4 regions of the Streptomyces sp. NPDC005706 genome follow, and region 3 is predicted to be linked to each of the others. Evidence: riboswitches for the same ligand, from Rfam matches in the RefSeq annotation. Region 3 holds a riboswitch; each other region holds the start of a gene.
The links. A riboswitch is a leader RNA that binds a small molecule or an ion and turns the genes downstream of it on or off. The one in region 3 is predicted to bind cobalamin.

Region 1: linked by a shared signal. The riboswitch ahead of ABZ478_RS15755 (CbtB-domain containing protein) and the one ahead of ABZ478_RS32270 (cobalamin biosynthesis protein) in region 3 are both predicted to bind cobalamin.
Region 2: linked by a shared signal. The riboswitch ahead of ABZ478_RS12575 (HoxN/HupN/NixA family nickel/cobalt transporter) and the one ahead of ABZ478_RS32270 (cobalamin biosynthesis protein) in region 3 are both predicted to bind cobalamin.
Region 4: linked by a shared signal. The riboswitch ahead of ABZ478_RS06085 (ribonucleoside-diphosphate reductase subunit alpha) and the one ahead of ABZ478_RS32270 (cobalamin biosynthesis protein) in region 3 are both predicted to bind cobalamin.

What each region holds. Positions count from the first base shown of each region.
Region 1 is NZ_JBEXYS010000007.1:165,361-168,559, reverse strand. It holds gene ABZ478_RS15765 (spore photoproduct lyase family protein) at 1-621, shown strand, start outside; gene ABZ478_RS15760 (CbtA family protein) at 728-1,492, opposite strand; gene ABZ478_RS15755 (CbtB-domain containing protein) at 1,518-1,739, opposite strand; cobalamin riboswitch at 1,775-1,919, opposite strand; gene ABZ478_RS15750 (histidine phosphatase family protein) at 2,025-2,627, shown strand; gene ABZ478_RS15745 (DUF779 domain-containing protein) at 2,714-3,073, shown strand; gene ABZ478_RS15740 (phosphodiester glycosidase family protein) at 3,150-3,199, shown strand, end outside.
Region 2 is NZ_JBEXYS010000005.1:280,600-283,798, forward strand. It holds gene ABZ478_RS12570 (LAETG motif-containing sortase-dependent surface protein) at 212-1,144, shown strand; cobalamin riboswitch at 1,282-1,487, shown strand; gene ABZ478_RS12575 (HoxN/HupN/NixA family nickel/cobalt transporter) at 1,516-2,601, shown strand; gene ABZ478_RS12580 (nucleoside hydrolase) at 2,633-3,199, opposite strand, start outside.
Region 3 is NZ_JBEXYS010000031.1:33,860-37,058, reverse strand. It holds partial or broken gene ABZ478_RS32280 (inorganic phosphate transporter) at 1-779, shown strand, start outside; gene ABZ478_RS32275 (hypothetical protein) at 927-1,154, shown strand; cobalamin riboswitch at 1,278-1,419, shown strand; gene ABZ478_RS32270 (cobalamin biosynthesis protein) at 1,536-2,480, shown strand; gene ABZ478_RS32265 (cobyric acid synthase) at 2,477-3,199, shown strand, end outside.
Region 4 is NZ_JBEXYS010000002.1:550,384-553,582, forward strand. It holds gene ABZ478_RS06085 (ribonucleoside-diphosphate reductase subunit alpha) at 1-1,644, opposite strand, end outside; cobalamin riboswitch at 1,768-1,906, opposite strand; gene mctP (monocarboxylate uptake permease MctP) at 2,042-3,199, opposite strand, start outside.

The DNA.
Region 1 (3,199 bases), on a different contig from region 3:
TACGACATCGGCGAGAACGGCGACTGCTCGGTGGACGCGCTGATCTGCGACAACACCGCCGATCTCGTGCACGCCTTCCGGCAGTGGCCCACCGCCAAGGCGTCCTTCGCCACCAAGTTCGTGAACCCGGATCTGCTGGCACTGGATCCGCGGGGCCGCACCCGCGTCCGGTTCTCGGTCATGCCGGGCGAGGACTCCCGGCTGCTGGACATCCGGACGTCACCGGTGGCCGAGCGCGTCGCCGCCGCGGCCGACTTCCTGGACGCGGGGTACGAGGTGCACTTCAACCTCTCCCCCGTGGTGCTGCGCCCCGGGTGGCAGGAGGCCTGGGCCGAACTGCTCCGGCAGCTCGACGACGTGCTCCCGGCCCGGGTCAAGCGGCAGGCGGCCGCCGAGGTGATCACGCTGACCCACAACCGGGAACTGCACGAGGTCAACCTCGGCTGGCATCCGCGCGCCGAGGACGTGCTCTGGCAGCCCGGCATCCAGCAGGGCAAACGCTCCGAGAACGGGGCGCTGAACGTGCGCTACGACCACCTGGTCAAAGCGAGGGCCCTGGACGACCTGCGCGGGCTCGTCGCGGCGCACGCTCCCTGGCTGCGCATCCGGTACGCCTTCTGAACCGGGCCCCGCGGACCGCCTCTGACGCCGGCCGCGGAGTCCGCCACGACGCGTGAGGCACCGGCCCGCGAGCGGGCCGGTGCCTCACGCCGGAGTGCCGGGTGCCTCAGTGGTGCGCGGCCGGGGCGCGCGGACCGGCGTCCTGCCGCTCACCGGCCGTGCGCTCGGCGGTGAGCACACGTTCCGCGAGGACGCCGAAGACCAGCCCGAACGCGGTCCACAGGGTCGCCTGGACGGCCAGTGCCGCCAGGCGGAACCGCCACAGCAGGCTCGGGGAGAAGTCCTTGGGGACCTCGTCGACGGCCGGCAGGAACGCGTAGGCGAGCCCGGCGGCCAGCAGGAAGAACGCGCCCGCGGCCACGGTCGCGTTCCAGTTGCCCAGGCGGGGGGCCAGCCGCTTGCCGAGGATCACCGTGGCGACCGCCAGCAGCACGCTCAGGACCATCATCAGGAAGTACAGCGTCGTGCGCTTACCGATCGTGTCGGGGTCACCGACGGACGGCGGGTTGGCCGGATACTTCAGGAACGGCACGACGTAGACGGCGACGAGGCCGGCGGCCGCCAGGAGCAGCGCGCTCGCGCGCGGCCCGAAGCGGCCGATGCGCCCCAGCGCGAAGCAGTAGGCGAGGGCGGCGATGCCGCCGAACGCGATGCCGTAGAGGAGGACGCCGGTGGACAGGCCGGCGGTCGACTGCATCGTGCGGGAGACCGCCTCCACGCCGTGTTCGTGGGAGTGCGCCTCTTCGTAGGCGATGGCCGAGTCGACACGCGGCTCACCGAGGAAGTAGGCGACGACGAGGGCGAGCAGGCCCGCGGCGAGTCCCGCGAGCATGCCACGCACCAACAGGTTCCGGACAGTTGCCGAGTTCATGAGCTCGTGCGCTTCCTCGCCCCGGTCAGTGGCAGGGGAAGCCGAGCAGATGCCGGGCGTCGTGCACCCACTCGTGCACGTTCTCGCCGGACATCACGGAGGTCGCGCCCTGTTCGGCGCCGACGAAGTACAGCAGGACCAGCATCAGGACGCCGAAGAAGACCGCCCAGGGGGCGATGGCGCCGATCGGCAGCTTGGCGGGGAGGGCGGTGGGGTTGGTGCTGGGCTGAACGGCGGACTGCGCCATGGCAGGACCTCCTGGGGAACTCGCGTCCCTGCTCGGTGGTGCACGGGACGACGGGCGGGTCTGACTTGCCCGGTCCGCACCAGGAATGGTGTGAACGGGGCTTACAGTGGCGCGACCGTGCCGGATTCCCACCGGCTTCCGCATTCCGTCGTCGATATCGCCGAGAAGGTACCGCGAAGCGCGGGTGCGGCCAAGGGCGCACGGGTGCGGGGCGGTGCGCCCCGCGGCCGCCGTACGCTGTGGAACCCCTGTGCCGAAAGGGCCGTTGACCATGCAGGCGACCTCATGACGACCCGAGTGATGTTGATCTCACCGGCGATGAACCCGGCCCTGCGGGAGGCCCGCTTCGACGACGGATGCTCACTCGACGCGGCGGGCGCCGCGCGCGCCCGGTCGGCCGCGGACGGACTGCGGCCCGCCGCCGTGGCCCTCGTCTCCCCCACGGCCCGCTGCCGGGAGACGGCGGCCGCGCTGGGTCTCGACGCACGTGCCGAACCCGCCCTGGCCGGGCTCGGCATGGGCCGCTGGCGGGGGCGGACACTGGAGGAGGTCGGCGCCGCGGAGCCGGAGGCGCTGGCCCGGTGGCTGGCCGACCCGGCGGCGAGCCCGCACGGCGGCGAGTCGGTGCGCCTGCTGTGCGCCCGGGTCGGGGGCTGGCTGGAGGAGGCCGCCCGGTCCGCCGGCCGCACGGTGGCGGTGGTCGAGCCGGAGGTCGTGCGCGCCGTGACCGTGCGGGTGCTCGGCGCTCCGGAGGCCGCCTTCTGGCGGATCGACGTACCGCCCCTGACCGCCGCCGGGTTCACCGGCCGGGCCGGACGCTGGAACCTCACGCCGGCCACCGTCCTGGGCGGGACGAGCGGCACGCCGGAGGGCGCCCCCGACCGCTGAGGAACGCCACCGCCCCCTGGACGCCGTTGCGGCCGGCCGTGAGACTGGGCCGGGTCCGACGCCCCCGGCTCTCCAGGACGGTGACCATGCAAGAGGAACTGCCCCGCGTCGAACTCACCCCACAGGCAGCGGAGTTGGTACGCCGGCTGCGAGCGGAACACGGACCGCTGATGTTCCATCAGTCCGGCGGCTGCTGCGACGGCAGCGCGCCCATGTGCTACCCCGACGGCGAGTTCCGCACCGGCGGTTCGGACGTGCTGCTGGCCGAGCTGGCGGTGGACGGCGTCGAGGAGCCCGTGACCTTCTGGATGTCGCGGAGCCAGTACGAGGCCTGGAGCCACACCCGGCTGATCGTGGACGTCGTACCCGGACGAGGCAGCGGTTTCTCACTGGAGGCACCCGAGGGGGTGCGTTTTCTCACCCGTTCTCGCGTAGTCGACGCCTAGCCGCCCCGCACGTCACCGTCGTCTGGTGCACTTCCCCCGAGCACTGACGGCAGTTGACGAGGCATCAGGGGGCGCGATGAATCGGGACGGGCGGCGGGCGGCGGCGGGCAGATCGGTTCTCACGGT
Region 2 (3,199 bases), on a different contig from region 3:
GCCCGGAAAGGGAACCTTCGGACGATGAGGAGTGGATCATTCCTCGTGTGATGAAGTTGTGACGGCTTCATGAACGACCTCTGTATTGCCGCAGGTTGACAGGTTTCAACAGGGCCGATCACCATGGCCTCACACTGTGGCGCATATGACCGATGGGCCGCGTGTCTCTTCTGACTTCTTCGCTCACTCGAGCTTCTGCGATGGGATATCCATGTCCATAGCCAGACGTGTCACCGCGCGCCGCCTGCTGGGGACGGGCGCCGCGTCGCTCGCCCTCTGCGCCGCCTCGATCGCCGCCGCCTCCGGCGCCTGGGCCCACGGCACGCACGGCGGTGACGGCTGGACGGCCGGCGGCCACTACACGCCCGGCACCGGCGCCGGCACCGAGACCGGCACCGACCGCTGCCAGTTCTCGCTGGACGGCGTGAACTTCTTCGACTCGGTGAAGGTGGACGACCAGAACCTCAGGCCGACCGAGGACGGCAAGGTCCACGTCAAGGTCCGCGCCGCCGGGGACGCCGCCGGCTGCACCGCCTCGCTCGCCTCCTACCTCGCCCACGGCGCGAGCTTCGCCACCTCCGGTGAGCAGGTCTTCGTCGACTTCGACACGGTGGCCGTCAAGCCGGGCGCGACCGACTCCCTCGACATCTCGGTGCCGGACGCGGGCTGCTTCGCGCAGATCGACCTCTACCGGGGCGCGGTCAAGTTCGACGGCAAGTCCGGCGCGGACGACGGCTTCGAGCACGGGGACCTGCCCAAGGGCCCGGACCACCCGGTCATCAAGGACAAGCTGATCGCGGCCTGGAACGGCGGCACGAAGGACTGCACCAGCGTCCCGGAGGAGCCGCAGTCCCCGTCGCCGAGCGCCCCCGCGGAGGAGTCCGCACCGCCCGCGCCGAGCGCCTCGGAGTCGTCCGCGGCACCGTCCCCGGCCTCCTCGGAGTCCGCGCCGGCCCCGTCCGCCTCCGAGTCGCGGGCCGGCTCGGCGCCCACGCCGGACGGTGGCGGTGACGACGACGGCGACCTCGCGGAGACCGGTGGCGGCGGCAACTCGGGCCTGATCGCGGGCGGAGCCGCCGTGCTGGTCGCGGGCGGCGCCGCGTTCGTGGTCCTCGCGCGCCGCAGGCGGGGCGCCCAGGGCTGACCCTCCGCCTCCTCACGCACACCACGACCCCCGCCGCTCGCGGCAGCCGCGAGGCCTGCGAGACGGCGGGGGTCGTTCCGTATGTGATCTTGAGTACCCGCGCCGATGTGCGGCTGTACGGACGGGCGTTCACCTGCCTACGGTGGGCGGGCCGTGGTGCTCGGGAAGTCGGTGACGGCCCCTCAGGGGTCCATGCCGACGCGGCCCTCGCCACTGTGATCGGGGAGTTCCCGTCCCGTCCGGCGTCCGCCGGGCCACTGGCCGTGTCCACGGCTGGGAAGGCAGGGACGGCGAACGCACCACCCCGTAAGCCAGGAGACCGGCCACGGCAGCTCACGAGATGATCCACGAGGTGCTGGAGCGTGAATCCGATGGCCGATGCCGCTGCCTTCCGATGGCGACGCGAGGACACGATCAGAACGGCGGGGCTGCTGGCGGTGATCGCCGCCCTGCACGTCGTCGCCTTCGGGGTGCTGTTCCTGCTCGTCGCCCCCGGGCACTACAAGGTCGGGCAGGACGTCTTCGGCGTCGGCCTCGGCGTCACCGCCTACACCCTCGGCATGCGGCACGCCTTCGACGCCGACCACATCGCCGCGATCGACAACACCACCCGCAAGCTGATGGCCGACGGCAGACGGCCGGTGTCGGTGGGCTTCTGGTTCGCGCTGGGGCACTCCAGCGTGGTGGTGCTGCTGGCCCTGCTGATCGCGGGCGGCACCCGGCTCGCCGGCCGGGTCATGGACGAGCACTCGCGCACCCACCAGGTGCTCGGCTTCATGGGCACGACGATCTCCGGCACCTTCCTCTACCTCATCGCCGCCCTCAACCTGGTCGCGCTGGCCGGCATCCTGAGGGTGTTCCGGGCGATGCGGTCCGGCACGTACGACGAGCGGGAGCTGGAACAGCACCTGGACTCGCGGGGGTTCATGAACCGTGTGCTGGGGCGGCTGACCAGGTCGGTGTCCCGGCCGGGCCAGATGTTCCCGCTGGGCTTCCTGTTCGGGCTCGGCTTCGACACGGCCACCGAGGTCACGCTGATGGTGATGGCCGGTTCGGGCGCGGCGGCCGGGCTGCCCTGGTACGCGGTGCTGTGCCTGCCGCTGCTCTTCGCCGCCGGGATGAGCCTGTTCGACACCCTCGACGGCACGTTCATGAACTTCGCCTACCAGTGGGCGTTCTCCAACCCGGTCCGCAAGGTGTTCTACAACCTCACCATCACCGGTCTGTCCATCGCCGTCGCCTTCTTCATCGGCACCATCGAGCTGGTCGGGGTCCTGCACGAGAAGTTCGACCTGGGCGACGCCGTGACCGGCTGGATCGCCGGGCTCGACCTGGACAGCGTCGGCTACGTCATCGTCGGGCTGTTCGTGGTGGTGTGGGCGGCGGCGCTGGCGTACTGGCGGCTGGCGCGGGTGGAGGAACGCTGGGCGGCACGGGTCCCGGCGACGTCCGAGTGACCCCGGACCCGCGGCCTGCCCTCCCCGTCCCTCACCCCGCCTGTCCCTGAGGCCCCTCGACGGTCTCCAGGTACAGCTTCACGAACCGGTCCACGTCCACCTGCAACGCCACGTCCACCAGGGCCTGTTCGCGGGCTCCCTCGTGGATCTCGGACTCGCCGGGGCGGGGGCGGCGGTCGACGAGCGTCTGGCCGCGGGCCGGACCGGGCGCGAGGCAGACCTCGACCGGCAGGCGCCGGGTGGTGATGCCCGCCGGATCGGCGACCGCGCACACCGCGCCCGCGTCACCGAGTCCGCCCGCCTCCTCGGCCTCCGGCGCGCCGCCCTGCGCGGTGGGCCGGTGGGCGAGGAGCTCACCGGCCAGCCGGGTGCCCGGATCGGCGCTGCCGCGCAGCCGGTGCACATCGGTGCCGGGCACGACGACCCGCATGAAGACGTCCAGTCCGTACATCGTGATCGGCACCCCTGCGGTGAGCAGCACCGCCGCCGCCTCGGGGTCGTGCCAGACGTTGAACTCGGCGACCGGCGTCGCGTTTCCGGTGGCGACCGCGCCGCCCATGAACACGATCCGCTCGATGTTGCGGGTCACCTCCGGGTG
Region 3 (3,199 bases):
TCCTGGTCACCAAGGTGCTGCTGCCGGCGGTCGCCGCCCCGGTCGTGGCCGGACTGGCCGCCATGCTCGCCACCCGCTTCTCCTACGGGATCGGCGGCAAGCACGAGGGCGACGCCACCCGCAAGGGCTACCGCGCCGGCCAGATCGCCTCCGCCGGACTGGTCTCCCTCGCGCACGGCACCAACGACGCCCAGAAGACGATGGGCATCATCACCCTGGCGCTGATCGCGGGCGGTGCCATCGCCCCGGGCTCCAACCCTCCCACCTGGGTGATCCTCTCCGCCGGCATGGCCATCGCGCTCGGCACCTACATCGGCGGCTGGCGCATCATCCGCACCATGGGCACGGGCCTGACCGAGCTGGAGTCGCGCCAGGGCTTCGCCGCCCAGACCAGCGCCGCCACGGCCATCCTGGCCTCGTCGCACCTCGGCTTCTCGCTGTCCACCACCCATGTCGTCTCCGGTTCGGTGATGGGCGCGGGTCTGGGCCGCAAGGGCGGCGTGGTCCGCTGGTCCACCGCGACCCGCATGGCCGTCGCCTGGGTCCTCACCCTGCCGGCCGCCGCCCTGGTCGGCGCGCTCGCCGAGTCCGTCACGGACCTGGGCGACTGGGGCACCGCCGTCGTCGCGGTCTTCCTGGTCGGCTCCAGCGCCGCCATCTGGAAGCTCTCCCGCCGCGAGGTCGTCGACCACACCAACGTCAACGGCACCGACGAGGCCGCCGAGCCCGCCGGTGTGGTGACCACCGCGATCGCCGCGGTGACCCCGCCGCCGGCCGGCACCCTCACCCTCACCGAGGGGCCGGCCATCAGCTTCCCGACGCAGTCCGGCGGCCCGGCCCCGGCCGTCGCCGAAGTCACGGCACCGGCCGCTGCGGCCGTGCCCCCGGCCGCCACCGTCTGACCCGGTTACCGAAGGAAAAGCAACATGAAGATCGACTGGGCGTCCATCGGCTCCGTCTTCGGCGTCAGCCTGGCCTTCACGGTGGGCCTGGTGGCCCTGTTCACCCTCGGCGTCAACGGCCTGTCCCGGCGGGAGAGGGCGGCGGCGCAGGGCGGGTCCGCGGCGCTCGCCGTGACGGGCGCGTACGTGTGCTTCGCGGCGTGCGCGGCGGCCGTGGCCTACGGCATCTACCTGATCGTGGCCAAGCCCTGACCCGAGCCACCCTCGAAGAGGCTCCCCGCCGGTGTGTTCCGGCAGGGAGCCTTTTCCATGTCCGGATCTCGCCGGTGTGGGGCTCAGCACACTCTCCCCTCGCAGGTCAAAGGCAAGTTGACGGCCCTTCGGGGCGCGTGGTGGACTGCCCGGGCCATGTACGGCGGCAGGAGAGGAAGCCGGTGCGAATCCGGCGCGGTCCCGCCACTGTGACCGGGGAGTGATCCCCGGGAGCCAGGAACTCTCACCGCCGGCTTCGTCGAACCAGGGCGCGGACACCCTGAGTGAGGACACATATCGCCATGCTCGGCCGCAGATCGAGGACCCGTACCAGGGCCTGTCACGAGAGTCCCGCCCCCGCGCCCACGGCCGGCTGAGCCGATGGGTGCCGATCGCGCTTACGCGTACGGCGCCGCCGCCGGCCTTCTCGGTGACCTGCTCCTCGGCGATCCGCGCCGCGGGCATCCGGTCGCCGCGTTCGGGCGGTCGGCCGCTGCCGTGGAACGCGTGCTGTGGCACGACCACCGCGGCTGGGGCGCGCTGCACACCGCCGTCTGCGCCGGCGGCGCCGTGGCCGCCGGGCTCGTCGCCCAACGGGCCGTGCGCCGCTCCCCCGTCGCCTCCGCCGCGCTGACCGGCGTGGCCACCTGGGCCGTCGTCGGGGGCACCTCGCTGGCCCGCGAGGCCCGGGCCATCGGGCGCGCGCTGGAGGCCGGGGACGTGCCGGCGGCCCGCGCGCGGCTGCCCCATCTGTGCGGCCGGGACCCGCAGGCGCTGGACGCCGACGGGATCGCCCGGGCCGTGGTCGAGTCCGTCGCCGAGAACACCTCCGACGCCGTCGTGGGCGCGCTGGTGTGGGGTGCCGTGGGCGGGGTGCCGGGGCTGCTCGGGTTCCGCGCCGTCAACACCCTGGACGCGATGGTCGGTCACAAGTCTCCGCGCCTGCGCCGCTTCGGCTGGGCCTCCGCCCGGCTCGACGACCTCGCCGGGTGGCCGGGGGCCCGGCTGACGGCCGTGCTCGCCGCGCTGGCCGGACCGGACCCGCGGGGTGCCGTACGGGCCTGGCGGGCGGACGCGGCCAAGCACCCGAGCCCCAACGCCGGTCCCGTCGAGGCCTCGTTCGCGGGCGCCCTGGGCGTACGGCTCGGCGGGACGCTCTCCTACGCCGGGCGGGTGGAACACCGGCCCGTACTGGGCGGCGGCACCGGGCGGGCCGTCCGGGTCGCCGACATCGACCGGGCCGTGACGCTCTCCCGCCGCGTCGGCCTGCTCGCGCTCGGTGTCACCGCCGGTGCGCGCCTCCTCGCGAAGGGACGTGGCAAGTGAACGGTGGTCTCCTCGTCGCCGGCACCACCTCCGACGCCGGCAAGAGCGTCGTGACGGCCGGGATCTGCCGCTGGCTGGTGCGCCAGGGCGTGAAGGTCGCGCCGTTCAAGGCGCAGAACATGTCCCTCAACTCCTTCGTCACGCGCGAGGGCGCCGAGATCGGGCGGGCACAGGCGATGCAGGCGCAGGCCTGCCGGGTGGAGCCGACCGCGCTGATGAACCCCGTGCTGCTCAAGCCCGGCGGTGAACAGAGCAGCCAGGTGGTGCTGCTGGGCAGGCCGGTGGGCGAGATGAGCGCGCGCGGCTACCACGGCGGGCGCCAGCAGCGGCTCCTGGGCACGGTGCTGGACTGCCTGGCCGAGTTGCGGGGCACGTATGACGCGGTGATCTGTGAGGGGGCCGGTTCGCCCGCGGAGATCAATCTGCGGCGGACGGACATCGTCAACATGGGGATCGCGCGGGGCGCGCGGCTGCCCGTGCTCGTGGTCGGCGACATCGACCGCGGCGGCGTCTTCGCCTCCTTCTTCGGCACCGTCGCCCTGCTGTCGCCCGAGGACCAGGAACTGGTCGCCGGTTTCCTGGTGAACAAGTTCCGGGGCGACGTCTCCCTGCTGGAGCCCGGCCTCGACATGCTCCACGGCCTCACCGGACGGCGGACGTACGGCGTGCTGCCGTTCCGGCACGGGCTCGGCATCGACGAGGAGGACGGGATGGGGGTC
Region 4 (3,199 bases), on a different contig from region 3:
GAGCATGATCCGCTCGGCGATCCGGGAGGACAGGGCCTTGGCCTCGGGGGAGTCGAAGGGCAGCCGCAGCTTGAAGAAGACGTCCTGCAGGCCCATCGCGCCCAGGCCCACCGGACGCCAGTTGGCGTTCGACCGGCCCGCCTGCTCGGTCGGGTAGAAGTTGATGTCGACCACGCGGTCGAGGAAGGTGACGGCCGTGCGGACCGTCTCGTCGAGCCGCTCCCAGTCGAGGCCGCCGGCCGCCGTGTCCACGAAGGCGCCTAGGTTGACCGACCCCAGGTTGCAGACCGCGGTCTCGCCGTCGTCCGTGACCTCCAGGATCTCGGTGCACAGGTTCGAGGAGTGCACGACGTGGCCGGCGGTCGCCGTCTGGTTGGCGGTGCGGTTGGCGGCGTCCTTGAAGGTCATCCAGCCGTTGCCGGTCTGCGCGAGGGTGCGCATCATGCGGCCGTACAGGTCCCGGGCGGGCATCGTCTTCTTCGCGAGCCCGGCGGCCTCCGCCCTGCGGTACGCGGCGTCGAACTCCTCGCCCCACAGGTCCACCAGCTCCGGCACGTCAGCCGGGGAGAACAGCGACCACCGCTCGTCGGCGTCGACCCGGCGCATGAACTCGTCCGGGATCCAGTGCGCGAGGTTCAGGTTGTGCGTACGGCGGGCGTCCTCACCGGTGTTGTCGCGCAGCTCGAGGAACTCCTCGATGTCGGAGTGCCAGGTCTCCAGGTACACGGCGGCGGCGCCCTTGCGCCGGCCGCCCTGGTTCACCGCGGCCACCGAGGCGTCCAGCGTCTTCAGGAACGGCACGATGCCGTTGGAGTGCCCGTTGGTGCCCCGGATCAGCGAACCGCGGCTGCGGACACGGGAGTACGACAGGCCGATGCCGCCGGCGTGCTTGGAGAGGCGGGCGACCTGGTGGTAGCGGTCGTAGATGGAGTCCAGCTCGTCCAGCGGGGAGTCGAGGAGGTAGCAGGACGACATCTGCGGATGCCGGGTGCCGGAGTTGAAGAGAGTGGGGGAGGAGGGCAGGTAGTCGAGGCGGCTCATCAGCCCGTAGAGCGCGGCGACTTCGTCCACGGAGCGGGCGGTGTCGTCCTCGGCCAGCCCGGCGGCGACGCGCAGCATGAAGTGCTGGGGCGTCTCGATCACCTGGCGGGTGATGGGGTGGCGCAGCAGGTACCGGCTGTGCAGCGTGCGCAGGCCGAAGTAGCCGAAGCGGTCGTCGGCCGCCGGGTCGACCAGCGCGTCGAGCCGTTCGGCGTGCAGCCGTACGAACTCCGCCGTGCGGTCGGCGATGAGACCCTCCCGGTGGCCCACGGCGACGGACCCGGTGAAGGACGTGACGCCCTGCGAGGCGGCCTCGGCGCGGACGGAGACGGTCAGCAGCCGGGCGGCCAGCCGGGAGTAGGCGGGATCCTCGGAGATCAGTCCGGCGGCCGCCTCCGTGGCCAGCTCGCGCAACTCCGCCTCGTCGGCCCGGGCGGACCGGCCGCGCAGCGCGGCCGCGGCGACTCGGCCGGGATCGGCGTCGGGGAGGTCGGCGGTCAGCTCGGTCAGGGTCCGCAGCAGCGCGGTACCGGGACCGTCGGTCTCCACCGGGGCTCCGCTCGCCGGGATGGCTGAAGCCGGGTCGGCTGGCGCGATGGTCACGTGGGGCTCTCCCTCGCTCGGCACGGGGCCTTGCGGAGGGCAGGGGTCAGCGCGAGCGCGCACGGCGTCGCGTCCCCGGCCCATTCCACGAGGCCCGGACGTCGATGAGCACCCGGACCGGACGGCCGGGCGCGCGCTGCCGACAGGTCCTCGGACTGAAACAGGCGTGCGGAAACACGCAAGTACACCGTTGCGGGACAGTTCCGGATTCGCACCGGATTCCCCTGCGGCGACAGCGAGCATGAGCATACATCTAGTGCCGGGCTGTCGTGTCACCCCCACATGTTGTGCCTGTTGCGTGTTGTGGTGGCTCCGCAGGGTCAACTCGCATGACAGCGGGCCGCCGTGGGTGGTGCCCTCGGCGGCCCGCTGTGGGGTGGTTCGTGGCCGGCTCGCGCTAGTGGGCGCTGCCCGCGGTGGCGGGCGGGAGTTCCACCTCGACCCCCGGGTCGCCCGCGTCCGCCGTGTAGTCCTCCGGCCGGGTCTCGTCGAGGCCCTCCGGGGCCTTCACGGCCTTCAGGACGAACGTGAGCACCACGGTGACCACGACGTTGAGCACGAACGCGGTGAGACCGATGTAGCCGATCTCCCCGATGCCCGGGATCTCCTTCGCGGAGCCGCCGAAGTGCTTCTGGGTCGGCGAGGCCACCCCGTACGCGGCGAGCGTGCCGTACACCATGCCGACCGCCCAGCCGGCGAGCAGCGCCCAGCGGTGGAACCAGCGGGTGAACAGGCCGCCGACCAGGGCCGGGAAGGTCTGCAGGATCCAGATGCCGCCCAGCAGCTGGAAGTTGATGGCGACCGTCTTGTCCATCGTCAGGACGAAGACCAGCGCGCCCACCTTCACCAGCAGCGACACGATCTTGGAGACCCGGGTCTCCTCCTTCGGCGTGGCGTCCGGCTTGATGAAGTCCTTGTAGATGTTGCGGGTGAACAGGTTCGCCGCCGCGATGGACATGATGGCCGCGGGCACCAGGGCGCCGATGCCGATCGCCGCGAAGGCCACACCCGCGAACCAGTCCGGGAACATGTCCTCGAACAGCTGCGGGATCGCCAGCTGGCCGTTGGTGACCTTCACCCCGGCCGCGATCGCCATGAAGCCCAGCAGGGCCAGCAGACCCAGCATCAGCGAGTACAGCGGCAGGAGGGTGGTGTTGCGGCGGATCACCTCACGGCTCTTGGACGACAGGGTCGCGGTGATCGAGTGCGGGTACATGAACAGGGCGAGCGCGGAACCGAGCGCCAGGGTGGCGTACGTCCACTGGCCCGCCTCCGGCGGTGCGAGCGCGCCGCGCGGCTTGCCGGTCGCCGGGTTGACCTGGCTGAAGGCGTCGCCCGCCTTGGCGAAGACGTCGTCGAACCCGCCCAGTTTGATCGGGATGTAGATGATCGCCACCGCGATGACGATGTAGATCAGCGTGTCCTTCACGAACGCGATCAGGGCGGGGGCACGCAGACCGGACGAGTAGGTGTACGCGGCCAGTACGCCGAAGGCGATCAGCAGCGGCAGGTCCTTCACGAACCAGTTGGTGCTCTCGCCGCCGCCGACGCCCAT